3 regions of the Bradyrhizobium sp. CCGB12 genome follow, and region 1 is predicted to be linked to each of the others. Evidence: predicted binding sites of a transcription regulator. Region 1 holds the regulator's gene; each other region holds the start of a gene.
What was found. The regulator LexA, encoded in region 1, represses DNA repair genes until DNA is damaged. The targets are predictions, from matches to a motif close to TGTTCNNNNTGTGTTCNG.

Region 1 (7,402 bases):
TGCGCCCCGGCAGCTACGATTTCTCCCGGGACATGTTCTTTCAAGGCATCGGCGCCTCCGGCTTCGTGATGGGCGCGATCACGGCTTCGGTGGCGCCCGATGCCGGTGGCTTGCGGCTGCGCTACGCGGCCTTCATGCAGGGTCTGCGCGATGCGATCGACGCGCGTATCCGTGCGACGCTCGAGGGCGACAACCGTGCAATCGCGACGGCGCTGCTCACCGGGCGGCGCGATGCCATCACGACGCCCGTCAACGATGCCATGTTCATCTCGGGGCTCGGTCATGTGCTGTCGATTTCCGGCTATCACATGGCGGTCGTCGCCGGTGTCGTGTTCTTCGCGGTGCGTGCGCTGCTGGCACTGATCCCAGGGCTGGCGGCCGGCTTTGCCATCAAGAAATGGTCGGCGGCCGCGGCGCTGGTCGCGGCTGCGTTCTACCTGCTGCTGTCAGGCGCGGAGGTCGCGACGCAACGCTCCTTCTTCATGACCGCGGTGGTGCTGATCGCGGTCATGGTCGATCGCCGCGCCATCACCTTCCGCACGCTGGCGGTGGCCGCCCTGATCGTGCTCGCGGTCGCGCCCGAAGCGCTGGTGCATCCGAGCTTCCAGATGTCGTTTGCGGCAACGCTCGGCCTGGTGGCGCTGGTGCAGATCGGTATGCCGAACCTGTTTGCCTCGCCCGATCATTCGACGACCGCGCGCATCGCCTTGTGGGGTGGCCGCGAGATCGCGATGCTGTTCCTGGCTTCGCTGATCGCGGGGCTTGCGACCACGCCCTATGCCGCTTTCCACTTCCACCGTGTCACGCCGTTCGGCGTGCTGGCCAATCTCGGCGCGATGCCGGTGGTTTCGGCGCTGGTGATGCCGGCGGGACTGCTCGGACTGCTGGCGGCGCCCTTTGGCCTCGATGGCGTGTTCTGGTGGTTGATGGGGATCGGCATCGACTGGATGGTCGCGGTCGCACGCTGGGTGGCCTCGCTGCCCGGCGCGGTCGGCCGCATCCCGGCCTTCGGTATCGCGCCGCTGATGGCGGCAAGCCTCGGGATCATCGTGATGGGCTTGTTGCGCACGCCTCTGCGCTGGTCCGGTGCGCTGCTGCTGCTGGCTTCCATCGCCTGGGGGATGTCGGTGCGGCAACCCGATATCCTGATTGCCGGGGACGGCGCGAGCGTCGCCGTGCGTAGCAGGGATGGGCACCTTCATGTGATCCGCGCGAGCAAGGACGGCTTTCTGCTCAAGGAATGGTTGGCCGCCGATGCCGATCCGCGCGATGCCGCGAGTAGCTCGCTCGCCGACAGCGTGTCGTGCGACGAGGCCGGCTGTGTGGCGCCGCTCGCCGACGGGAGGTTGGTCGCGCTGTCCCTGCGCATCGATGCGCTGGCTGATGATTGCAGCCGCGCCGCGCTGGTGGTCACGGCGCGGCCCGCGCCGCCCGATTGCGCGGCGATGGTGATCGATCGGCAGCGTCTCACGAGCCAAGGCGCGCTGGCGTTGACGCAGCGCGGTGACGGTTTTGCGGTTCAGGCGGTGAGGGTGAGAGGCACGAGCCGGCCCTGGCTGCCGGCCGGCGCCGGCGAAGGTGATTTCGGTGGCAGCATTGCGCCGAAGACGGCCGCACCCCGCAACCGGGACGCAACGCCGGCGGAGGCCGACCTGCAGGCCGACGATTGATGACAAATGCGAGGAGTTGGTCTGCGAGGAGTTGGTCCGGGTCCAGACCGCAATTTCGCAACACACGAACCATACCATCTCGCCGGCTACGGCCGGCGATGGCATTTCATCCAAGCCCGACCTGAGCGGCCGGCGACCGCGTATCAGTCGATCGGCAGGCGACGTGTCGTGCTCGGCCGACTGTCGGCGATGATCTGCGGCTTGTGTTCGCGCTCGCTGACCGGCTGGGTCACCGGCAATTGCAGCACGGTTGCGCGCTGGCCTTCGACGAGCTGCGTCACCAGCACGTACTTGCCGTCGGGAAATTCGATCGCGTCATGATGGCGATCGGGAATGTGCGGATCGATCTTGCCGAACTTTCCGACGCGCGAGTTGATGGTGCGCGTCCAGATCCAGCGATTGTCGTAACGGACGTTGTCGGCGAAGGCGAGCTCCGTTCCTGGCAGCAAACAGACGGCCACGGTCGGATCGGCCGCGGAAGCAAATCCGCGCGTCGAGGTGCCGCGGAACGTTGTCGACACGATCGTCTCGCCGACTTCAGCGGGGCGCGATGCAACGGCATGCAGGCTGTAGTCACACATCGGGTGCTCCTCATTCGAAGATAGCGACCCGCGCCTCTTTCTGAGGCACAAGCCTCTATCAGAGTGGAAGCATACAACGCTCTGCTTGGTTGTGGGCGAATCTGCGGCTGGTGTCCGCGAGATGCGATCAAATTATTTTTTCGAATCTATTGGGAACAAAGCCCGCATCAATGCATTTGGCGAGTGCGAGCGACAGCGGCCCGCGGGCGCCGACACATCGTTTGTTTCCTCGATTCCTCGAGGCTGCGGAGCTTGTGAGTGCTTGGCGGCGACACGCTGCGGATGTTGCGCTGCCGAGGGGCCGGACGATCTAAGCTACACCACAAAGACCACCCCGCCGGACCGGACAACCCGTCCGGTCCAATCGGAATCGTTGGTATCGAATGACCGCTGGTCGTCTCAGTACTTGCGGTACAGCCCGATCAGCTTGCCCTGAATCTTCACCCGGTTAGGTGGCAGGATGCGCACCTCGTAGGCGGCGTTGGCGGGCTCGAGCGCGATCGAGGCGCCGCGGCGGCGGAAGCGCTTGAGCGTCGCTTCCTCGTCGTCGATCAGAGCCACCACGATGTCGCCGGTATCGGCGCTCTCGTTGCGCTGGATCAGCGCCATGTCGCCGTCGAGGATGCCGGCCTCGACCATCGAGTCGCCGCGCACTTCGAGCGCGTAATGTTCACCCGAGCCGAGCATGTCGGGCGGTACGCTGATGGTATGGCTGCGGGTCTGCAGCGCTTCGATCGGCGTACCGGCCGCGATGCGGCCCATCACCGGCACCGCAACGGGGCGCTCACCCTCGTCCGCGGGCGGGCTGGAGGTCGCGCGCACCTTGCCAAGGTTGCCCTCGATGACGCTCGGCGTGAAGCCGCGGCGGTTGCCGGCGGCGGCCTGAAGCTCGGGCAGCTTGATCACCTCGATGGCGCGGGCGCGGTTGGGCAGGCGGCGGATGAAGCCGCGCTCCTCGAGCGCGGTGATCAGGCGATGGATGCCCGATTTCGAGCGCAGGTCGAGCGCATCCTTCATCTCGTCGAACGAGGGCGGCACGCCGCTTTCCTTAAGTCGCTCGCTGATGAACCGCAGGAGCTCGTACTGTTTGCGCGTTAACATCTCGACCAAAATCCCCCGGTTGATGTCGTTCGATTCCGAGACGCTGAATTCAGCGATAAGCCGCTACATGCTCGAAACAAATCATGAACGGACACTATATGTTCGATACATGTTCCGCAACTGCTTAATTTACCGTGAACGCGACAAAGTTCGCGGAGCGCGTGTGGTCGACGCGTTCAGACGGGCAGGCGCAACACCTCGCAAGGCGTGCCGGCTTCGGCCTTGGGCGCGAATGGCATGCGCACGAGAAGTGCCTGTGCCGCAGCGAGATTCGCCAGCAGCGAGGAATCTTGATGGTGCACGGGAAGCGCGACAAGCGTGCCGTCGTCGCGCTCTTCCAGACGCGCGCGAAGATAATCCGCGCGCATATCGTTTGCATCCACAGCGCGGCCGAGCACTGCCCGCTCATGGCGGTGGTGAATCACGGATCGGCCTGACAAGGCGCGAATCAGCGGCACCATGAACAGGAAGGCGCACACATAGGATGACACGGGATTGCCAGGCAGGCCGATCACCCGCATCGTCCCCAGCCGCCCGTGCATCATCGGCTTGCCCGGGCGCATCGCAATCTTCCAGAACGCCATCGAGATGCCTTCGTCCCGGAGCGCCTGCTGGACCAGATCGTGGTCGCCGACCGATGCGCCGCCGGTCGTGATCAGGATGTCGGCGCCGCCCTCGCGGGCGCGGCGGATGCCAGCGGTGGTGGCCTCCAGCGTATCGGCGGCAATGCCGAGGTCGATGGTATCGGCACCCTCGCTGCGGGCGAGCGCGTGCAGGGCGTAGCCGTTGGAATAGACGATCTGGCCGTGGCCGGGCGTGGTGCCCGGCATCACCAGTTCGTCGCCGGTGGCGAGGATCGCGACCTTTGGACGGCGGCAGACGGCAAGCTGCGGGTGATTCATGGCGGCGGCGAGCGCGAGATCGCGCTCGGTGAGGCGGGATCCCTTGCGCAGGAGCACATCGCCTTCGGAGAAGTCGACGCCGGCGGGGCGGATGTGCCGACCGGCAATTGCGGCTTCCTTGACCGTGATGCGCTTGCCGTCGGCAACCGTGTCCTCCTGGATCACGACCGCGTCCGCGCCATCGGGGACCACGCCGCCGGTGAAGATCCGTACCGCTTCGCCGCCGCCGACCGCCCCGGCAAACGGCCGGCCCGCCCCAACCTCGCCGATCACCGTCAGCTTGGAATCAATGGTCGCCGCGTCGGCCGCGCGCACGGCATAGCCATCCATCGCCGACATAGCTTCCGGTGGTTGCGTGCGCCGCGCCGCGACGTCGTGCGCGAGCACACGGTGGAAGGCTTCAGCGAGCGCGATCATCTCGTCAGGCAGCGGCTCCGCACCCGCCAGCACCGCGGCAAGCGCGTCAGAAACTGGCATGAGGGCCAAGGGTGAAGACTCCTGCTGGGCATGCTCGGGCAATTGGCGGCAAGAGTTCTAGCCGAGCGCGCGCGCAGAGGCAAAAAGCGCCGAGGCAGGATAATTCATCCAACCTCTTGAAACTTGCATTGTGAGGCGCGGCTCAAATTCGCCGCGGCATGATCCGGAAGGCGAGACAGACCGGTACGAGGATGGCCATGGCGAGAACGAGAAGAACGAGCGCCACGGCCAGCATTGGTCAACTCCGCCTCGGCCCGCCCGGACTGACGTCCGGGGCCTGGGGACCCTGATCCCTGTCGGGCAGCGGGTCGGCCTGCGATTTCAGGTCCGCCGCCTTGCTGATCAGCCTGGCGGAAAGATCAGAATCCGAGGTGGTTCTGGCGTATTTCATCAGCAGAGAGGCCTGCTTGGTGAGGTAGGTTTTGCCCAGCACGACGATAAGTCCGATGTAGAATTCCCAACGGACTCATGAGTCCTGAGGCGGGGCATTCGTTCCCGGAACTTTGTATAAAAATGCACAAAGGGCTTTGGTTCCTTGCCCCCTGCGAAGTAGTTCCGCAGGCGACCGGTCGGATGTCGCTTGGGTCCGCTGACGGATCAAATCCCCAGCGCCTTGAGCGCGCTCCCGACGTCCGTCGGCGATGTCACGTGCACGGCAGTCAGGCCGCATGCCCGCGCCCCTTCGACGTTCTCGGCAAGGTCGTCGAAGAACACGATTCGGCCAGCCGGCACGCCAATCGCCGCCACGACATGGTCGAACGCCGCCGCGTCCGGTTTGCGCAGGCCGATGCTGGACGACAGATAGAGCTCGCGGAAATGCCCGAGCACGCCGGCATATTCCTTCGAGAAATAGTCGATATGCGGCCGGTTGGTGTTGGAGAAGGCATAGAGCGGCATCTGCTTTGCCGCGCGAGGCAGCAGCTCGGCGATATCAGGCATCTCGCCGGCGAAGATCGCGTTCCAGCCCTCCAGAAACTGCGCATCGGAAATGCCGATCCCGAGCGATGAACGCAGCGACTGGAAATAATCCTCGTCGCTGATCCTGCCGACCTCATGCAGCCGGTAGGCCTCGCTATCACGCACATAGCGCGTGACGATCGCGTCGGGCTCGCAGCCGGCATGTCCCGCCCAGCAGGCGATCGCCTTGGAGAAATCGATGTCGAGCACCACGCGTCCGAGATCGAACAGGAGCGCGTCGGCGCTGCCGGGACAGAGCGAGGTCATTGTGTCCTTTTCATTTCAGTAGCGATATGGGTCGTGGTCGAACAGCGGGAAGGCGCTGAACACGCTCGGCGCATTGGTTGCGGTCGCCTGATGCAGGCAGGACTTGTCGACCTCGGCGAACGAGGTGGCACCCAACAGGCCGAGGCAGCGCAGCACTTCATCCTCCAGCAGCTCCAGCATGCGCAGCACGCCGGCTTCGCCGGCCGCCGCCAGTGCCCAGCATTGCAGTCGGCCGATGCCGACCAGGTCGGCGCCCGCCGCGATGGCCTTGACGATGTCGGTGCCGCGGCAGAAGCCGCCATCGACCATGATCTTGGCGCGGCCCTTCACGGCCTCGACGATTTCAGGCAGCACATGCATGGCGCCGCGGCCATGATCGAGCTGACGGCCGCCATGGTTGGAGACGTAGATCCAGTCGACACCGTGATCGATCGCGATCTGGGCGTCCTCGGCGGTGGCGATGCCCTTGATGATCAGCGGAATCCTGAACTTGTCCTTGATCATCTTCACCGTCCGCCATTCCAGGCCCTTCTGGTAGTCGCCGCCGGTCGCGCGCAGGCGGCTCTCGCGAACGTAGCGCTTGGCGATGTCGCGTTCACGACGGCTGTAATGGGCGGTGTCGACGGTCAGGCAGAACGCGCCGTAGCCGTTCTTCTCGCTTCGGCTGACCACATCCGCGACGAAGGCGTCGTCGCCGCGGACATAGAGCTGATAGAGCCGCAGCGCATCGGGCGCGGCCTCCGCGGTCTTCTCCAGGCCGGGATCCGAGACCGAGCTCAGCATGTGTGCCGCACCAAAGGTGCCGGCGGCGCGCGCCACGCTGGCTGCGCCATCGGGATCGAAGATCTCCAGCGCACCGACGGGGGCAAGCACCACCGGCAGACGCATCCTGCGGCCGAGCTGCTCGACGGAGCCATCGACCTTGCGAACGTCCCGCAGCACGCGCGGGCGGAAGGCGATCTCGTCCAGTGCCATGCGGTTGCGGCGCATCGTGGTCTCGGTTTCGGCAGCGCCGACGATGTAGTCCCAGGCATTCTGGTTGAGGTTGGCGCGCGCCTTCCGGATGAATTCGTGCAGGTTCTGGAACGGCTCGTTGCTGGCGCCGAGTTCGACGTTCCTTTCCGGCCGGATGCGGGGCGCGTCGTTCATTGTTGTCCTCCCGAGAATTTGAAGTCTTATCGTCATCGCCTATCGCGTCCGGCCCTCCAAAACCATCCTAAAATCGCATAGCTGCGAGGCGTGGGCGGCCGACCGATGTCCGCCGAGCGCAAAGCGGTTTCGGAACGTTGCCAAAAGTTTAGGCCAAGGCGAAGGGATTTCTTCAATGTGCCCGCCGGCGTGGCATCCCGGCCTTGAAGAAACCAGAATGGTATTGTGAGACACGGGCTGGATCGCCATTTGCATGGCGGCTCCAAAGCCCCCAGCAAAAAAGGCTACCTCATCCATG
Region 2 (7,402 bases), 120 kb from region 1:
CTCGTGCAGCACTTCCAGCAGCTTCTTGACGTCGTGGAAGTGCAGGCCGGTTGTGGGCTCGTCCAGGATGTAGAGCGTGCGGCCGGTGGCGCGCTTGGACAGCTCTTTTGCCAGCTTGACGCGCTGGGCTTCGCCGCCGGACAGCGTGGTCGCCTGCTGACCGACATGGATGTAGTCGAGGCCGACGCGGTGCAGCGTGTTGAAGGTCTCACGCACGCGCGGGACCGCCTTGAAGAACTCGGCGGCCTCCTCGACGGTCATGTCGAGCACGTCGGCGATGCTCTTGCCCTTGAACAGGACCTCCAGCGTCTCGCGGTTGTAGCGCTTGCCCTTGCAGACGTCGCAGGTGACGTAGACGTCGGGCAGGAAGTGCATCTCGATCTTGATGACGCCGTCGCCCTGGCACGCCTCGCAGCGGCCGCCCTTGACGTTGAAGGAGAATCGGCCGGGCTCGTAGCCGCGCGCCTTGGCCTCGGGCAGGCCGGCGAACCATTCGCGGATCGGCGTGAAGGCGCCGGTATAGGTTGCCGGATTCGAGCGCGGGGTGCGGCCGATCGGCGACTGGTCGATGTCGATGATCTTGTCGATATGCTCCAGGCCCTCGATGCGGTCGTGCGGGGCGGCGCCCTCGCTGGCATTGTTCAGCTTGCGGGCGATGGCGCGGTAGAGCGTGTCGATCAGCAGCGTCGACTTGCCGCCGCCGGAGACGCCGGTGACGCAGGTGAACAGGCCGAGCGGGATCTCCGCGGTGACGTTCTTGAGGTTATTGCCGCGCGCGTTGACCACCTTGATGGTGCGACGATGGTTCGGCGGACGCCGCTCCGGCACCTCGACCTCGAGCTCGCCGGTGAGGTATTTGCCGGTCAGCGATTTCGGGTTGCGCATGATCTCGTCGGGCGTGCCTTCGGCGACGATGTGGCCGCCATGCATGCCGGCGCCGGGGCCGATGTCGAGCACGTAATCGGCGAGGCGGATGGCGTCCTCGTCATGCTCGACGACGACCACGGTGTTGCCGAGGTCGCGCAGCCGCTTCAATGTGTCGAGCAGGCGCGCATTGTCGCGCTGGTGCAGGCCGATCGAGGGCTCGTCCAGCACGTAGAGCACGCCCGTCAGACCCGAGCCGATCTGCGAGGCCAGGCGGATGCGCTGGCTCTCGCCGCCGGAGAGCGTGCCGGAGGAGCGGGACAAAGTGAGATAGTTGAGGCCGACGTCGAGCAGGAAGGTGAGGCGCTCGCGGATCTCTTTCAGGATGCGGCCGGCAATCTCGTTCTGCTGTGCATTGAGCGCATCGGGCACGGTCTCGAACCATTCGCCCGCCTTCCTGACCGACAGCTCCGAGATCTCGCCGATATGCTTGGTGCCGATCTTGACGCAGAGCGCTTCGGGCTTGAGCCGAAAACCCTTGCAGCCCTCGCAGGGCACGTCGTGGAAATATTTTGCCAGCTCCTCGCGCGCCCACTCGCTCTCGGTCTCGCGGTAGCGGCGGTTGATGTTGGTGATGACGCCCTCGAACGGCTTCTTGGTGTCGTAGGAGCGCACCCCGTCCTCGTAGGAGAACTTGATCTCATCCTCGCCGGAGCCGTAGAGGATCGCGTTCTGCGTCTTTTTCGGCAGATCCTTCCACTTGGTGGTCGGCGTGAACTTGTAGTGCTTGCCGAGCGCAATGAGCGTCTGCAGGTAATAAGGCGATGACGACTTGGCCCAGGGCGCGATCGCGCCCTTGCCAATGGCGAGCTCCTTGTCGGGGATGACGAGGTCCTCGTCGACATGCTGCTCGACGCCGAGGCCGCCGCAGGCGGGGCAGGCGCCGTAGGGGTTGTTGAACGAGAACAGTCGCGGTTCGATCTCGGGGATGGTGAAGCCGGAGACCGGGCAGGCGAATTTTTCCGAGAACAGGATGCGCTCGGGGCCGCTCTTGTCGTGGATCTTCGCGGTCTTCTTCTTCTCTTCCGCTGGCGCTGTGGCCGGCGCGTCGGCGAACTCGACGACGGCGAGGCCCTCGGCGAGCTTCAGCGCGGTCTCAAAGCTCTCGGCGAGGCGCTGGCCGATATCGGCGCGTACCACGATGCGGTCGACGACGACGTCGATGTCGTGCGGGAATTTCTTGTCGAGAACAGGCGCTTCCGCCAGCTCATAGAAGGTGCCGTCGATCTTGACGCGCTGAAAGCCCTTCTTGAGCCATTCGGCGAGCTCCTTCCGGTACTCGCCCTTGCGGCCGCGCACGACCGGGGCGAGCAGATAGAGGCGCGTCCCCTCGGGCAGCGCCAGCACGCGGTCGACCATCTGCGAGACGGTCTGGCTCTCGATCGGCAAGCCCGTGGCAGGTGAATAGGGCACGCCGACGCGCGCCCAGAGCAGGCGCATGTAGTCATAGATCTCGGTGACGGTGCCGACGGTGGAGCGCGGATTCTTCGACGTCGTCTTCTGCTCGATCGAGATCGCCGGCGACAGGCCGTCGATCTGGTCGACGTCAGGCTTTTGCATCATCTCGAGAAACTGGCGCGCATAGGCCGACAGCGATTCGACGTAGCGGCGCTGGCCCTCGGCATAGATGGTGTCGAAGGCGAGCGAAGATTTGCCGGAGCCTGACAGCCCCGTGAACACCACCAGCTTGTCGCGGGGAATTTCGACGTCGATGTTCTTGAGGTTGTGCTCGCGCGCGCCACGGATCGTAATTGCGCGCAGGTGTGAACCCGCGTTCTGTTGTTGGCGCTTCGCCTTGATCACTTCGTCCATCCCGGTGGTCCCTTGGGAATCCCAAAGACGCGCGATCGCGCCAATGTAAGAGGCGCGCTTCGCCCGGAACCGGGATCGGCGCCGCTGGGTATGTCAGCGAACGTAGGAAGAACGGAGACGGATTTCCAGAGGGAGTTGCGAATCGTCAACGGAATGTTGGCGGGCTGGCGGCATCTGGCAGCAGGAGACGCGAGGAACCGCGGGGCCACCAAAACAAAAAGGCCGGCGCGAGGCCGGCCTTTCGTGACAATGTAACTCGGTGGCGACGATCAGTACTTCAGCTCAGTACTTGGCGACGACCGGGCCGCCGAAGGTGTAGTTGAGGCGGACGGTGCCCATGTCGACGTCCTGCTTGATACGGTCGATGCGGTCGTTGACGCCCAGAACCGTAAAGCTGACATTGCGGTGGCCCATGAACAGATGGTCGTATTCGATCGCCACGGACCAGTTCGGCGCGAAACCGAACTCGAGGCCAGTGCCGACCGCACCACCCCAGCGCGTTTCGCTAGCGCTGTCGAGGACCACGCCGCCCACCAGACCGTTGTACTTGGCGTGCGTGACGGCGGCGCCACCCTTTACGTACCAGAGCACGTTGTTCCAGGCATAGCCGACCTGACCCGTGAACAGGCCAAGTGCATCGATCTTGGTCTCGTTGACGAGGGGCGCAAGCACCAAGCTCCCATTCGAGCCCTTCAGATTGGCCCAGTCGCCCTGAGCTTCGAGGCCGAAGACCCAGTTGGCCGACTGCCAGCGATAACCGACCTGGCCACCGACGACGCCGCCGGTCGCATTGTGGCAGCCTTCAGCCGTGTCCGGCCCCGGAACGCCGAAGATATTGTTGACGTCCCAGCAATTGCGGCTGGAGGCACCACCGCCGTTGATGCCGATGTAGAAACCGCTCCAGTTGTAAAAAGCCACCGGAGCGACCGGAGCCTTGGTGTAGGGGCGCGCCGCGAGATCGGCGGCCATAACGGGAGAGAACGCGCTCAGTGCAAGCAAGCTGGTCGAAGCGAAAAGAATTTTTCTCATATCAACTCAATCCCCAGTTTCTGCGTTGCCTTCCGTGCAGAGGAAGGATTCGGACTCTCAGATCCGACCGATTCATACCCCAATAAAGCCGCAGGTTGTGTGCCCGAGAAGCCACAACATAAGGGAAAGCGCGCCCTGATTTGGCGGTCTCGTGCGTTACGGCGGGACGCCAACAAATAAGACGCCAACAAATAAAAAGGCCGGCGCGAGGCCGGCCTTTCGTGACGATGTGACGTCGGTAGCGATCAGTACTTCAGATCAGTACTTCAGATCAGTACTTGGCGACGATCGGGCCGCCGAAGTGATAGTTCACGCCGACCTGCACGGTGTGGAAGTTGAGCGTGCCGGTGTTCACCGGAGCGCCGAGACCGGAGAAGTAGGTTTCGCCGCCGAGGCTGCGATAGAGGTACTCGCCCTTGACCGACCACTGCGGCGCGAAGAACGCCTCGACGCCTGCACCGACAGTCCAGCCGGAGTGGAACTTGCTGTCGGAGACGGTCACGCCGAGCGCGCTGACGCTGAGCTTGTTGTCGATCCAGGCGTAGCCGCCGGTGCCGTAGAACAGGACGTTGTTGACGGCCCAGCCGATACGGCCACGCACGGTGCCGAGCGCGTCGGTCTTGGAGGACACGGTGATGCCGAGCGCGGTCGCCGAGGCGCTCACGTCAGCCCAGGCGCCATCGGCCTCGATGCCGAACACGACGTTGCCGGTCTGCCAATTGTAGCCGGCGGTGCCGCCGACAAAGCCGCCCTTCATCTTCGGGTCGCCGGAAGCGTTTTCCCAGGCGCCGCCACCGACGATACCGAGATAGAAGCCGGTCCAGTTGTAGACCGAGGCAACGGCCACCGGAGCCTTGGTGTAGGGGCGCGCCGCAAGGTCAGCGGCCGAGGCCGGAGCGGCGAGTGCGAACAAACAGGCCGAAGCCAACAAAACCTTCTTCATATTCAACCTAATCCCAGTCCCAGTTTCTGTTGTTGCCTTCCGTGCGTTGGAAGGGCAGCGGACGCTGTGGTCCAACTGGCGTCGTGCTTACACCAACAAAGCCGCAAGTTGTGTCTCCAAAAAGCCACAACAGTGACAAAACGTAATGGTTATTGACTTATTGTTTCCGGGGCCATGCAGCAGCAAAAAGGCCGGCGCGAGGCCGGCCTTTCGTCTTCGGTCAGAAGAAACGTTGCTTGCGATCAGTACCTGGCGATCGAGGGGCCGCCCCAACGGTAGTTCACGCGGACGAGAGCCATATCAACGTCCTGGCTGACGCGTTCGGTCTGAACGAAGGCGCCGGCGAAGTTGAAGTCGACGTTACGATCGCCGAGGAAGATGTGATTGTACTCGACGCCCACCGACCAGTTCGGGGCGAAGCCAAATTCGACACCCGCGCCGACCGTTCCGCCCCAGCGGGTTCCGTTGGCCGAACCGAAGACAGTGCCTGCACCCACGAACCCTGGCGCGACGAGGAGGTCGTAACTGCTGTCCACGACGGCGGCGCCACCCTTCACGTAGAACAAAACGTTATTCCAGGCATAGCCGATCTGGCCGGTAATCAGGCCGAACGCATCGATCCGCGAACGGTTCTGCTGACCTAGAGCAGTCGGGCTGATGTTGTTTCCGCTGAAGTCAGCCCAGTTGCCTTGGCCTTCCACGCCAAACACCCAATTGCTGGACTGCCAGCGGTAGCCGACCTGACCACCGACCGTGCCGCCCGATGCGTCATGGCAGCCGTCGTCGACCAGCGTGCCGGTGACCGGCGTCACGAAGTCCCAGCAATTGCGGCTCGTACCCCAGCCACCGTTGATGCCGATGTAGAAGCCGCTCCAGTCGTAGATGGTGGCGACCATCGGCGGTGGAGCCTTCGTGTAAGGACGCGCCGCCATATCCGCCGCGCTTGCGGGGGCCGACAGGCCCATTGCCACTATGCCGATTGCACCAAACAGAATCTTATTCATTGCAGTCAGTCTCCCCAGTTTCGTCCGCTTCGTGTCCCGAAGCGGTTGATCAGGCGCGACGCCCATATGAACTAAGTCCGACTCAACCGTAGCTTAGGGAAGTGGGGAAGTCCGTCTCCGAAATACCACACTGGCAAGCCTTCGGAAGCGGTCGCAACTTGATGAATGTTAAGTGGTTTTTCCCTTTCGTGGGAACCGGAAAAAAGTTCCATCCGAGGTGCGCGCTTCGTCGTCGCATCAGGCAGTTCTAGTCTCCAATTTTGCCGTGTCGCAGCGACGGAACAAATCTGGAACAAACTGGTGGTCGGTGCTATATGTGGGGATAACCTGAGGAGCAGCGGGTTGATCGACGCCCGCAAGTCTGTGGCGAGCGTATAGGGTCGCCTCAACACAGGTTGCAGGGCGTCGCGCGGAGCGGGCCCGGCCTTCTGGAATTCAGCGGCATTTGGAGTGGAGAGCGGCGATGGCGGGAAGCGTCAACAAGGTCATTCTGGTTGGAAATCTCGGCAAGGATCCCGAAATCCGTCGCACGCAGGACGGGCGGCCGATCGCGAATTTGAGCATCGCCACCTCGGAGACCTGGCGCGACAAGAACAGCGGCGAGCGCAAGGAAAAGACCGAGTGGCATCGCGTCGTGATCTTCAACGAGGGGCTCTGCAAGGTCGCCGAGCAGTACCTGAAGAAGGGCGCGAAGGTTTACATCGAGGGCGCGCTCCAGACCCGCAAATGGACTGACCAGAGCGGCGTCGAGAAGTACTCCACCGAGGTTGTGCTCCAAGGCTTCAACTCGACGCTGACGATGCTCGACGGCCGCGGCGGCGGCGGAGGCGGCAGCTTCGGCGAGGAGCCGGGCGGCGATTTCGGCTCCTCCGGTCCCGTCAGCAGCGCGCCGCGCCGTCCCGTTGCCGCTGGCGGCGGTGGCCGCAACAACGACATGGACGACGACATCCCGTTCTGAGGACGCGGACTGCACGTGAAGCCGCGGCGGGCGATCAGCCAGCGCTTGGCGCGCGGTATCAGCCATTCTAATTAATCGACGGGGCGGGCTCGGATTTTCCGGGCCCGTTTCATGTGTGACTCGAATTCAGCTCGGCCTGCTGTCGGGGCGCTGGCGCTCCGCGGATCCCGCGAACGGCGAGTGGTCGACGGAAACGTCGCCGGGGACGGTTCTCGAGGGGGCAAAAGCGAGTTTCGCGAGGCCGTTTCCGGGGCTCTCGGGAGTGTCGCGTCCGAGCCCGTAAGTCGTTGGAAAAATAAGCAGAAAAAGCGCTTCCCGAACCCCTCGCAAGGGTGGTTATCGGAGACCCGATGCGCTATATGATTCCCAGATAAAACCTCACCGGATTTCCCCTTGGCTGACGACGACAACAAGCCCGGCGACCAGCCGGCGCAACCCTCGGACATTCGCCCCGTTTCGATCTACGAGGAGATGAAGAAGTCCTACCTCGATTACGCCATGAGCGTGATCGTGTCGCGCGCGCTGCCCGATGCACGCGACGGTCTGAAGCCGGTGCATCGCCGCATCCTGTTCTCGATGAACGAGGAAGGCTACACGCCCGACAAGAAGCACAAGAAGTCTGCCGGCATCGTCGGCGACGTCATGGGCCAATACCATCCGCATGGCGACCAGGCGATTTATGACGCGCTGGTGCGCATGGCGCAGCCGTTTTCGATGCGTGAACTGCTGGTG
Region 3 (7,402 bases), 930 kb from region 1:
GAAGCCGCCTACAAGGCACATACGGCTTGAAGACGATGGAGCAAGCGATGACCGCGCACCGCAAATCCAACGGCGACGCCGCCGCCAGCTTCGTTCGCCGCCATATCGGCCCCTCCGCGCGCGATGTCACCGCGATGCTGGAGGCCGTCAGCGCTAGAAGCGTCGATGCGCTGATGGCGGAGACGCTGCCCGCCTCGATCCGGCAGGCCGCCCCGCTCGATCTCGGCAGGCCGCTCAGCGAGACCGAGGCGATCGCGCATATGGGCGAGCTTGCCGCCCAGAACCAGGTCTTCACCTCGCTGATCGGCCAGGGCTATGCCGGCACCATCCTGCCCGCGGTGATCCAGCGCAACATCCTGGAGAACCCGGCTTGGTACACGGCGTACACGCCCTACCAGCCCGAGATCAGCCAGGGCCGCCTCGAGGCGCTGCTCAACTTCCAGACCATGATCTGCGACCTCACCGGGCTCGACGTCGCCAACGCCTCGCTGCTGGATGAGGCGACCGCGGCGGCTGAAGCCATGGCACTCGCCGAGCGGCACTCGAAGGTCGAAGCAAAGGCCTTCTTCGTCGACAAGGACGTGCATCCGCAAACGCTGGCTGTGATGCGCACCCGCGCCGAGCCGCTGGGCTGGGAGCTGATCGTCGGCGATCCCCTCACCGATCTCGACAAGACCGACGTGCTTGGCGCGCTCTTGCAATATCCGGGCTCATCGGGCGCGTTGCGCGACCTCAGGCCCGCGATCGCTGCACTGCACGCCAAGGGCGCGCTCGCGATCATGGCCGCTGATCTCTTGGCGCTGACCCTGATCGCCTCGCCCGGCGAGCTAGGTGCCGACATCGCGATCGGATCGGCGCAGCGCTTTGGCGTGCCGATGGGCTATGGCGGCCCGCACGCGGCCTATATGGCGGTGCGCGATGCGCTGAAGCGTTCGCTGCCCGGCCGCATCGTCGGCCTCTCCGTCGACTCCCGCGGGATGCCGGCCTATCGCCTCGCGCTCCAGACCCGCGAGCAGCACATCCGCCGCGAGAAGGCGACCTCCAACATCTGCACCGCGCAGGTGCTGCTCGCCGTGATCGCCTCGATGTATGCGGTCTATCACGGCCCCAAAGGGCTGGCGCAGATCGCGCGCAATGTGCATCGCCGCACCGCCGTGCTCGCCGCGGGCCTGCGCAAGCTCGGCTTCGCGCCCAATTGCGAAAACTTCTTCGACACGCTCAGCGTGGATGCCGGCGCCAGGCGCGCCGAGATCGTCGCGCGCGCGGCGTCCGAGAAGATCAATCTCGGCATCAGCGAGACCAGCTTGCGCATCGCGCTCGACGAGACCACGACGCCGGCGACGGTGGAAGCGGTCTGGCGCGCGTTCGGCGGCACGCTTGCCTATGCCGAAATCGACGCCAAGACGCGCGAGGCCCTGCCGGACGGCTTGAAGCGCGCAACGCCTTTCCTCACCCATCCCGTCTTCCATGCGCATCGCTCGGAGACCGAGATGCTGCGCTACATGCGCAAGCTCAGCGATCGCGACCTCGCGCTCGACCGCGCGATGATCCCGCTCGGCTCCTGCACCATGAAGCTGAACGCGACCACCGAGATGATGCCGCTGACCTGGCCGGAGTTCGGCTCGCTGCACCCGTTCGTGCCCCGCGAGCAGGCCGCCGGTTACCACGCGCTGTTCGCGCGCCTTGAGAAATGGCTGTGCGACATCACCGGCTATGACGCGATCTCGCTGCAGCCGAACTCGGGCGCGCAGGGCGAATATGCCGGGCTCCTGGCGATCCGCGGCTATCATGCGTCGCGCGGACAGAGCCACCGCAAGATCTGCCTGATCCCCTCCTCCGCCCACGGCACCAATCCGGCCTCGGCCGCGATGGTCGGCATGGACGTCGTGGTGGTCGCCTGCGAGAAGAACGGCGACGTCGACGTCAATGATCTCCGCGCCAAGGCCGAGAAGCACTCGAACGATCTCGCCGCGGTCATGATCACCTATCCCTCGACGCATGGCGTATTCGAGGAGCATATCCGCGAGATCTGCGACATCGTGCACGGCCATGGCGGCCAGGTGTATCTCGACGGTGCCAACCTCAACGCGCAGGTTGGCCTTAGCAGGCCCGGCGATTACGGCGCCGACGTCAGCCATCTCAATTTGCACAAGACCTTCTGCATCCCGCATGGCGGCGGCGGCCCCGGCATGGGTCCGATCGGCGTCAAGGCGCATCTTGCGCCGTTCCTGCCGGGTCATCCCGCGACAAAGGGCGACGCTCCGGTGGGCCCTGTCTCGGCCGCGCCATTCGGCTCGGCATCGATCCTGACCATCTCCTACATCTATATCTTGATGATGGGCGGCGAAGGGTTGAAGCGTGCCACCGAGATCGCGATCCTCAACGCCAACTACATCGCTGCGCGCCTCGATCCGCACTTCCCGGTGCTCTACAAGAACGCCAGGGGACGCGTCGCCCACGAGTGCATCGTCGATCCCAGGCCGCTGAAGACGACATCCGGCGTCACTGTGGACGACATCGCAAAACGCCTGATCGACTACGGCTTCCATGCACCGACCATGAGCTTCCCGGTGCCGGGCACGCTGATGATCGAGCCGACCGAATCGGAATCGAAGGCGGAGCTGGACCGCTTCTGCGACGCCATGATCGCGATCCGCAAGGAGATCGCCGAGGTCGAGGCCGGCCGCTTCAAGATCGAAGGGTCTCCGCTGCGCCACGCCCCGCACACCGTGCACGACATCGCCGACGACAATTGGAATCGCGCCTACACCCGCAGCGAAGGCTGCTTCCCCGCGGGCACCTCACGCACCGACAAATACTGGTGCCCGGTGGGCCGCGTCGACAACGTCTATGGCGACCGCAACCTGGTGTGCTCGTGCCCGCCGGTCAGCGATTACGCGGAAGCTGCGGAGTAAGGAGCGACGGAGGTTTCGTAGGGTGGGCAAAGCGCAAGCGTGCCCACGACCTTTGTATGACGTGAAAGATCGTGGGCACGGCGCTTACGCGCCTTTGCCCACCCTACGGCACTGAACGCGCATCTAGGGCGCAATCAACAATCGTCTCTCCGCATCCCAGCGCCAGAGCCGTTCGCTCGTCAGAAACGTGCCGCCCCACCAGCGCCGGATCGGATTGTGACTGCGGAAATCTTCTCCTGCCAGCACCGCCTTCCCAAGATCCGTGAGCGATAAGCGTGACTGCTTGTATCGCGCGTGACGGAGAGCATCATCATGCATATCGAGCGAGAACGGCCCTTCCTCTAGCCCGTTTACCGCCGGCACCGGACATCGCGCCAGCCCATCAAGCAGAGCCCCCACTTCCCAGTAATCGAACACACGACGTTTGTTTCGCTTTTGATGTCCCGGGAAGACATCAAAGGGCGGTACCTCCCCCGGCGCAACTAATTCCAGTATCCGCGTTTCCGTGGCTCCAAGACCGGTTGCAACACTCGGAAGCTCATCGAGGAGGTCGACGGCACACCGTTCAAGCTGCGAAAGCGAGCTCAAATCCGCTTTGAGAAGGTCGAACCAGGCCTGCGGCGTCGACGCGCGATAGGCCCGCCACGCGCGAGCGGCCAGCGCGACGTGTTCTTGCGTGGGCTTGACGATCGGCAGGTTCAGCTCGGCAAGCCGCTCCGGCTCGGCACCAGCAACGGCCATGTCCATCTGACGTATCGCGAGTTTGGAGACTGCTGCGCTCTCGCTGCCGCAATGGTCGAGCAGCCAAAGCAGAACCAATTGCGCGTTTGGTTCGGGCCCGATCCACAGTTCCGCCAGATCACATTCTCGTAACAGCTCGATCAGTCCACGGTCTTTCAATCTCGACACTTCGAGACGCCATGACGGCGTATCGTCCAGCCAATGAAGGCCGTGAGGCTGCGTCATGCGCGACGCAAAGAATGCCTCCCGCTCCTCCTCGGACGGCAACGGCTCCCACACAAGTCGGCGCTCGATGGCGACGACGAGATCGGCGAGCCCAGCGCGTTGCAAGGCGCCGGCAGCGGACGAATCTGTTGTCAGAATCAAGCGCTTCACCGCAATCACCTGCGTTCGCTCAGCCGCAAAAACGAAACGGGCACTGACGACGTCGGCAACTCAACGTCCTCAGCGCCCGCTCCTCGCGAAAATCTTTCGCGTGAGGTCTTACTCGTCGGCCGGCTCCTCGCCGTCGGCGTCGCTCTCGGGCGTGCCGGCCAAAATCTGCTCGGAGATCAGGCCGGAGTTCTGGCGGATCGAAGTCTCGATCTTGGCGGTGATGTCGGGGTTGGCCTTCAGGAACGCCTTCGAGTTCTCGCGGCCCTGGCCGAGGCGCTGGCTGTCATAGGAGAACCAGGCGCCGGATTTCTCGACGATGCCGGCCTTGACGCCGAGATCGAGGATCTCGCCCATCTTGGAGACGCCCTCGCCGTACATGATGTCGAACTCGACCTGCTTGAAGGGCGGCGCCAGCTTGTTCTTCACCACCTTGACGCGCGTGGTGTTGCCGACGACTTCGTCGCGCTCCTTGATCGCGCCGATGCGGCGGATGTCGAGGCGGACGGAGGCGTAGAATTTCAGCGCGTTGCCGCCGGTGGTGGTCTCGGGCGAGCCGTACATCACACCGATCTTCATGCGGATCTGGTTGATGAAGATCACCATGGTGTTGGACTTGTTGATGGAGGCCGTCAGCTTGCGCAGCGCCTGGCTCATCAACCGCGCTTGAAGTCCCGGCAGCGCATCGCCCATCTCGCCCTCGAGCTCGGCCTTCGGCACCAGCGCCGCGACCGAATCGATCACCATCACGTCCACCGCGCCGGAGCGCACCAAGGTGTCGCAGATTTCCAGCGCCTGCTCGCCGGTGTCGGGCTGGGAGATCAGGAGCTCGTCAATATTGACCCCGAGCTTGCGGGCATAGACCGGGTCGAGCGCGTGCTCGGCATCGATGAAGGCGCAGATGCCGCCCTTCTTCTGCGCTTCCGCCACCGTATGCAGCGCCAGCGTGGTTTTACCTGAGGATTCCGGCCCATAGATCTCGACGATGCGCCCCTTGGGCAGGCCGCCGATGCCGAGCGCGATATCGAGCCCGAGCGAGCCGGAGGACACCGCCTCGATGTCCATGGACCGGTCGTTCTTGCCGAGCTTCATCACCGAGCCCTTGCCGAACTGGCGCTCGATCTGGGAGAGCGCGGCAGCCAGGGCTTTACTCTTGTCCATGGAAGATCCTTCGACGATACGCAGGGCAGTAGCGGACATTGGGTCGTGCTCCTTATGGCGAGGATTCGCGTGAGGGACAAACGATTGGCGAGGCGGCGCGGCGATAAAAGTAATGTACCCCATTTGTTCTAGGTTCGCAATATGTTCTTTGCGGATTTGGGTGCTGTCCGTATTCGGCCCTCAGTGTCCCAAGTTGAATTTTGGAGATCCGGCAGCGCTGATGGGCTGGCAGCCCATTCGAGAAAAGCGTGAGGCCGCCTCAGTGGCGGCCTGCCCGTCTCGCTTTGTTCGACCAACACTCAATACCCCTTCCCCTGAAAAAATGGCCCCAGCTCGCGGGGATATCGGGGGGCATTGGGAGCTGGGGCCAATCGGGGTCACCCTTGGGGAAGGGCATCGGGAAAACTTGGCAAACGTGCAAACGTTCCTGTCCTAATTTCAAATTGCGGGGTGTTCCAATCGGGCCTGCGCCGGGATTTGGATGCTGCCCGTATTGACCGCTAGTGTCCCAAGTTGAATTGGTAAGTGCGTGTCCTAATTCGCGGAACTGAGTTTACTAATCCGCGCTAAGAACCAGTTCGGCGCCCAAGTTGGACCTAGTGTCCCAAGTGCATTTCTGAACCAAAGCGCCCCGCGGTAGTTTTACGCGCATCACCAGCTTCGGCTGTGCCCATAGGCGTCGGTGGCTGAGAGACCAAGAGCGCTCCCGCCTGCTACATGGGAGCACCGCCGTGTCGGACTATTCTCGAAAAATTTGTGTTCAGACCGCCCTGATCGCCGAAGAGATTGAGCGAACTCGGCAGATTTGCGCGCACTCGCTCGAACTGCTGCAGTTGCCGATTCCCAGCACGTTCCTTGGCAATAGACTCCACCCGCTGCCCAAGAAAGAAGAGGAGTAAGGCCGCCTCGGTTGGCGGCCTCTTTTTTCAGCGACCAGCCTCTTGCAAACCGCCTGACGAATGGGTTTCGTCAAAGCGGCAACGCGCGGCGAAAGCGATCCGGGGCAATAGGACTAAGGCTGGCCCAACCATCGCCCCCAAAAAAGGGCGTGTAATTCCCTCTGTGGTTGAACCTCAACCTAGTCGGTTCAGACTAATCGTCACCGGGGGTTTGCATTTCCCACCCGGGGCTGGAAAGCCGCCGCCCGCGCTCCATTTAAGCGGGCGGCGTTTTTATTTCCAACGCGGCACTCCGGGGCTGGCAAGAGCACCACGACCCTCATGCAAGCACGGATCGCGGCGACGCGCCTTAGCCTATGTGAACGCGCAGCCTCCTCATCTGCTCGCGGGGGGCCTGTTGATTTGAACGGTCCTTATGGACCGCCGATGGCCGCCTCGGTTGGCGGCCTCTTTCATTTGGAAGGTCTGGGGACACGGGCCTAATTTGGCCCCTTGCCGAAACGCAAAGCGCGGCGCGGTGATCCATCGCGCTGAACCTGTCTCTTCGCCGCTTCGCTCAGAGGCTAGGACCCAGTTTTACAGGCGGAACGCGCCTGGGCGCCACGATCGTTCGTCGCTCGACCTGCGCTTTGGCATCGAGCACCTTGTCGCCAGCTCGTGCGGCCCGCGGCTGGCTTGCCTCGCCCGGAAGGCTGGAGCCGCTCCCTGCAACGGTGTTTCCCTGCGCCTGCGCTGCCGGCGGGGCGTTCCTGCGGGTGGACGTAGCGGCCATCTGATCCTCATTGCTCGTGCCGGACCCAATCGCGCCAATCGGCAGACCATTTTGAGCGCGGCCAGCCCCGGCATTTCGAGCGGCCTGGGCTGCAGATCGCGACCTTACCGGTGTGGCGGGCTGAACGTTCGGATTCGTCGGCTGGCTGTTACCCAGATTTCCGCTGGGGCCGGTGTCTCTCGTCCCCATTCCCGGGGGCGCTGACGGACCCGCATTGCCTGCACCCGTCCCCATTCCAGAAGGGGCCGACACGCCGGCGCTACTCGCCCCCGTCCCCGTGCCTGCTGCCGCGGACTGGGCATTCGCGCCGCCTGCCTGCGCAAGAACGAGCAGAGATGAACTCGCGACGATCGCGGCGATGATCAAAGGGGTGGCATGGGACATCGGACAATCTCCTTTGCCAAACCGTTAACCATAATGGGGCAGCGGGGTTCCCGTCATGAATTCGAAATTGACGAAGCTGGCTCCTGCAGCGAACGCCCCGATGATGTGGAGCGCTCCGGCTCGCCGCGTCGAATCCGGCTGCGTTCTTGAAGCTGATG

Region 2: a site for LexA is predicted at 2,833-2,850, ahead of uvrA (excinuclease ABC subunit UvrA). Genes of this name have one in related genera too.
Region 3: a site for LexA is predicted at 5,321-5,338, ahead of recA (recombinase RecA). Genes of this name have one in related genera too.

The regions. Positions count from the first base shown of each region.
Region 1 is NZ_JANADO010000001.1:2,445,389-2,452,790, forward strand. It holds gene NLM27_RS11750 (ComEC/Rec2 family competence protein) at 1-1,670, shown strand, start outside; gene NLM27_RS11755 (hypothetical protein) at 1,814-2,251, opposite strand; gene lexA (transcriptional repressor LexA) at 2,651-3,352, opposite strand; gene glp (gephyrin-like molybdotransferase Glp) at 3,529-4,740, opposite strand; gene NLM27_RS11770 (hypothetical protein) at 4,970-5,164, opposite strand; gene NLM27_RS11775 (HAD family phosphatase) at 5,329-5,955, opposite strand; gene NLM27_RS11780 (alpha-hydroxy acid oxidase) at 5,971-7,104, opposite strand; gene NLM27_RS11785 (S41 family peptidase) at 7,400-7,402, shown strand, end outside.
Region 2 is NZ_JANADO010000001.1:2,561,493-2,568,894, forward strand. It holds gene uvrA (excinuclease ABC subunit UvrA) at 1-2,736, opposite strand, end outside; gene NLM27_RS12315 (outer membrane protein) at 3,019-3,765, opposite strand; gene NLM27_RS12320 (outer membrane protein) at 4,037-4,708, opposite strand; gene NLM27_RS12325 (outer membrane protein) at 4,951-5,712, opposite strand; gene NLM27_RS12330 (single-stranded DNA-binding protein) at 6,176-6,670, shown strand; gene gyrA (DNA gyrase subunit A) at 7,064-7,402, shown strand, end outside.
Region 3 is NZ_JANADO010000001.1:1,517,905-1,525,306, reverse strand. It holds gene gcvH (glycine cleavage system protein GcvH) at 1-30, shown strand, start outside; gene gcvP (aminomethyl-transferring glycine dehydrogenase) at 48-2,915, shown strand; gene NLM27_RS07070 (hypothetical protein) at 3,039-4,031, opposite strand; gene recA (recombinase RecA) at 4,140-5,228, opposite strand; gene NLM27_RS07060 (hypothetical protein) at 5,921-6,088, shown strand.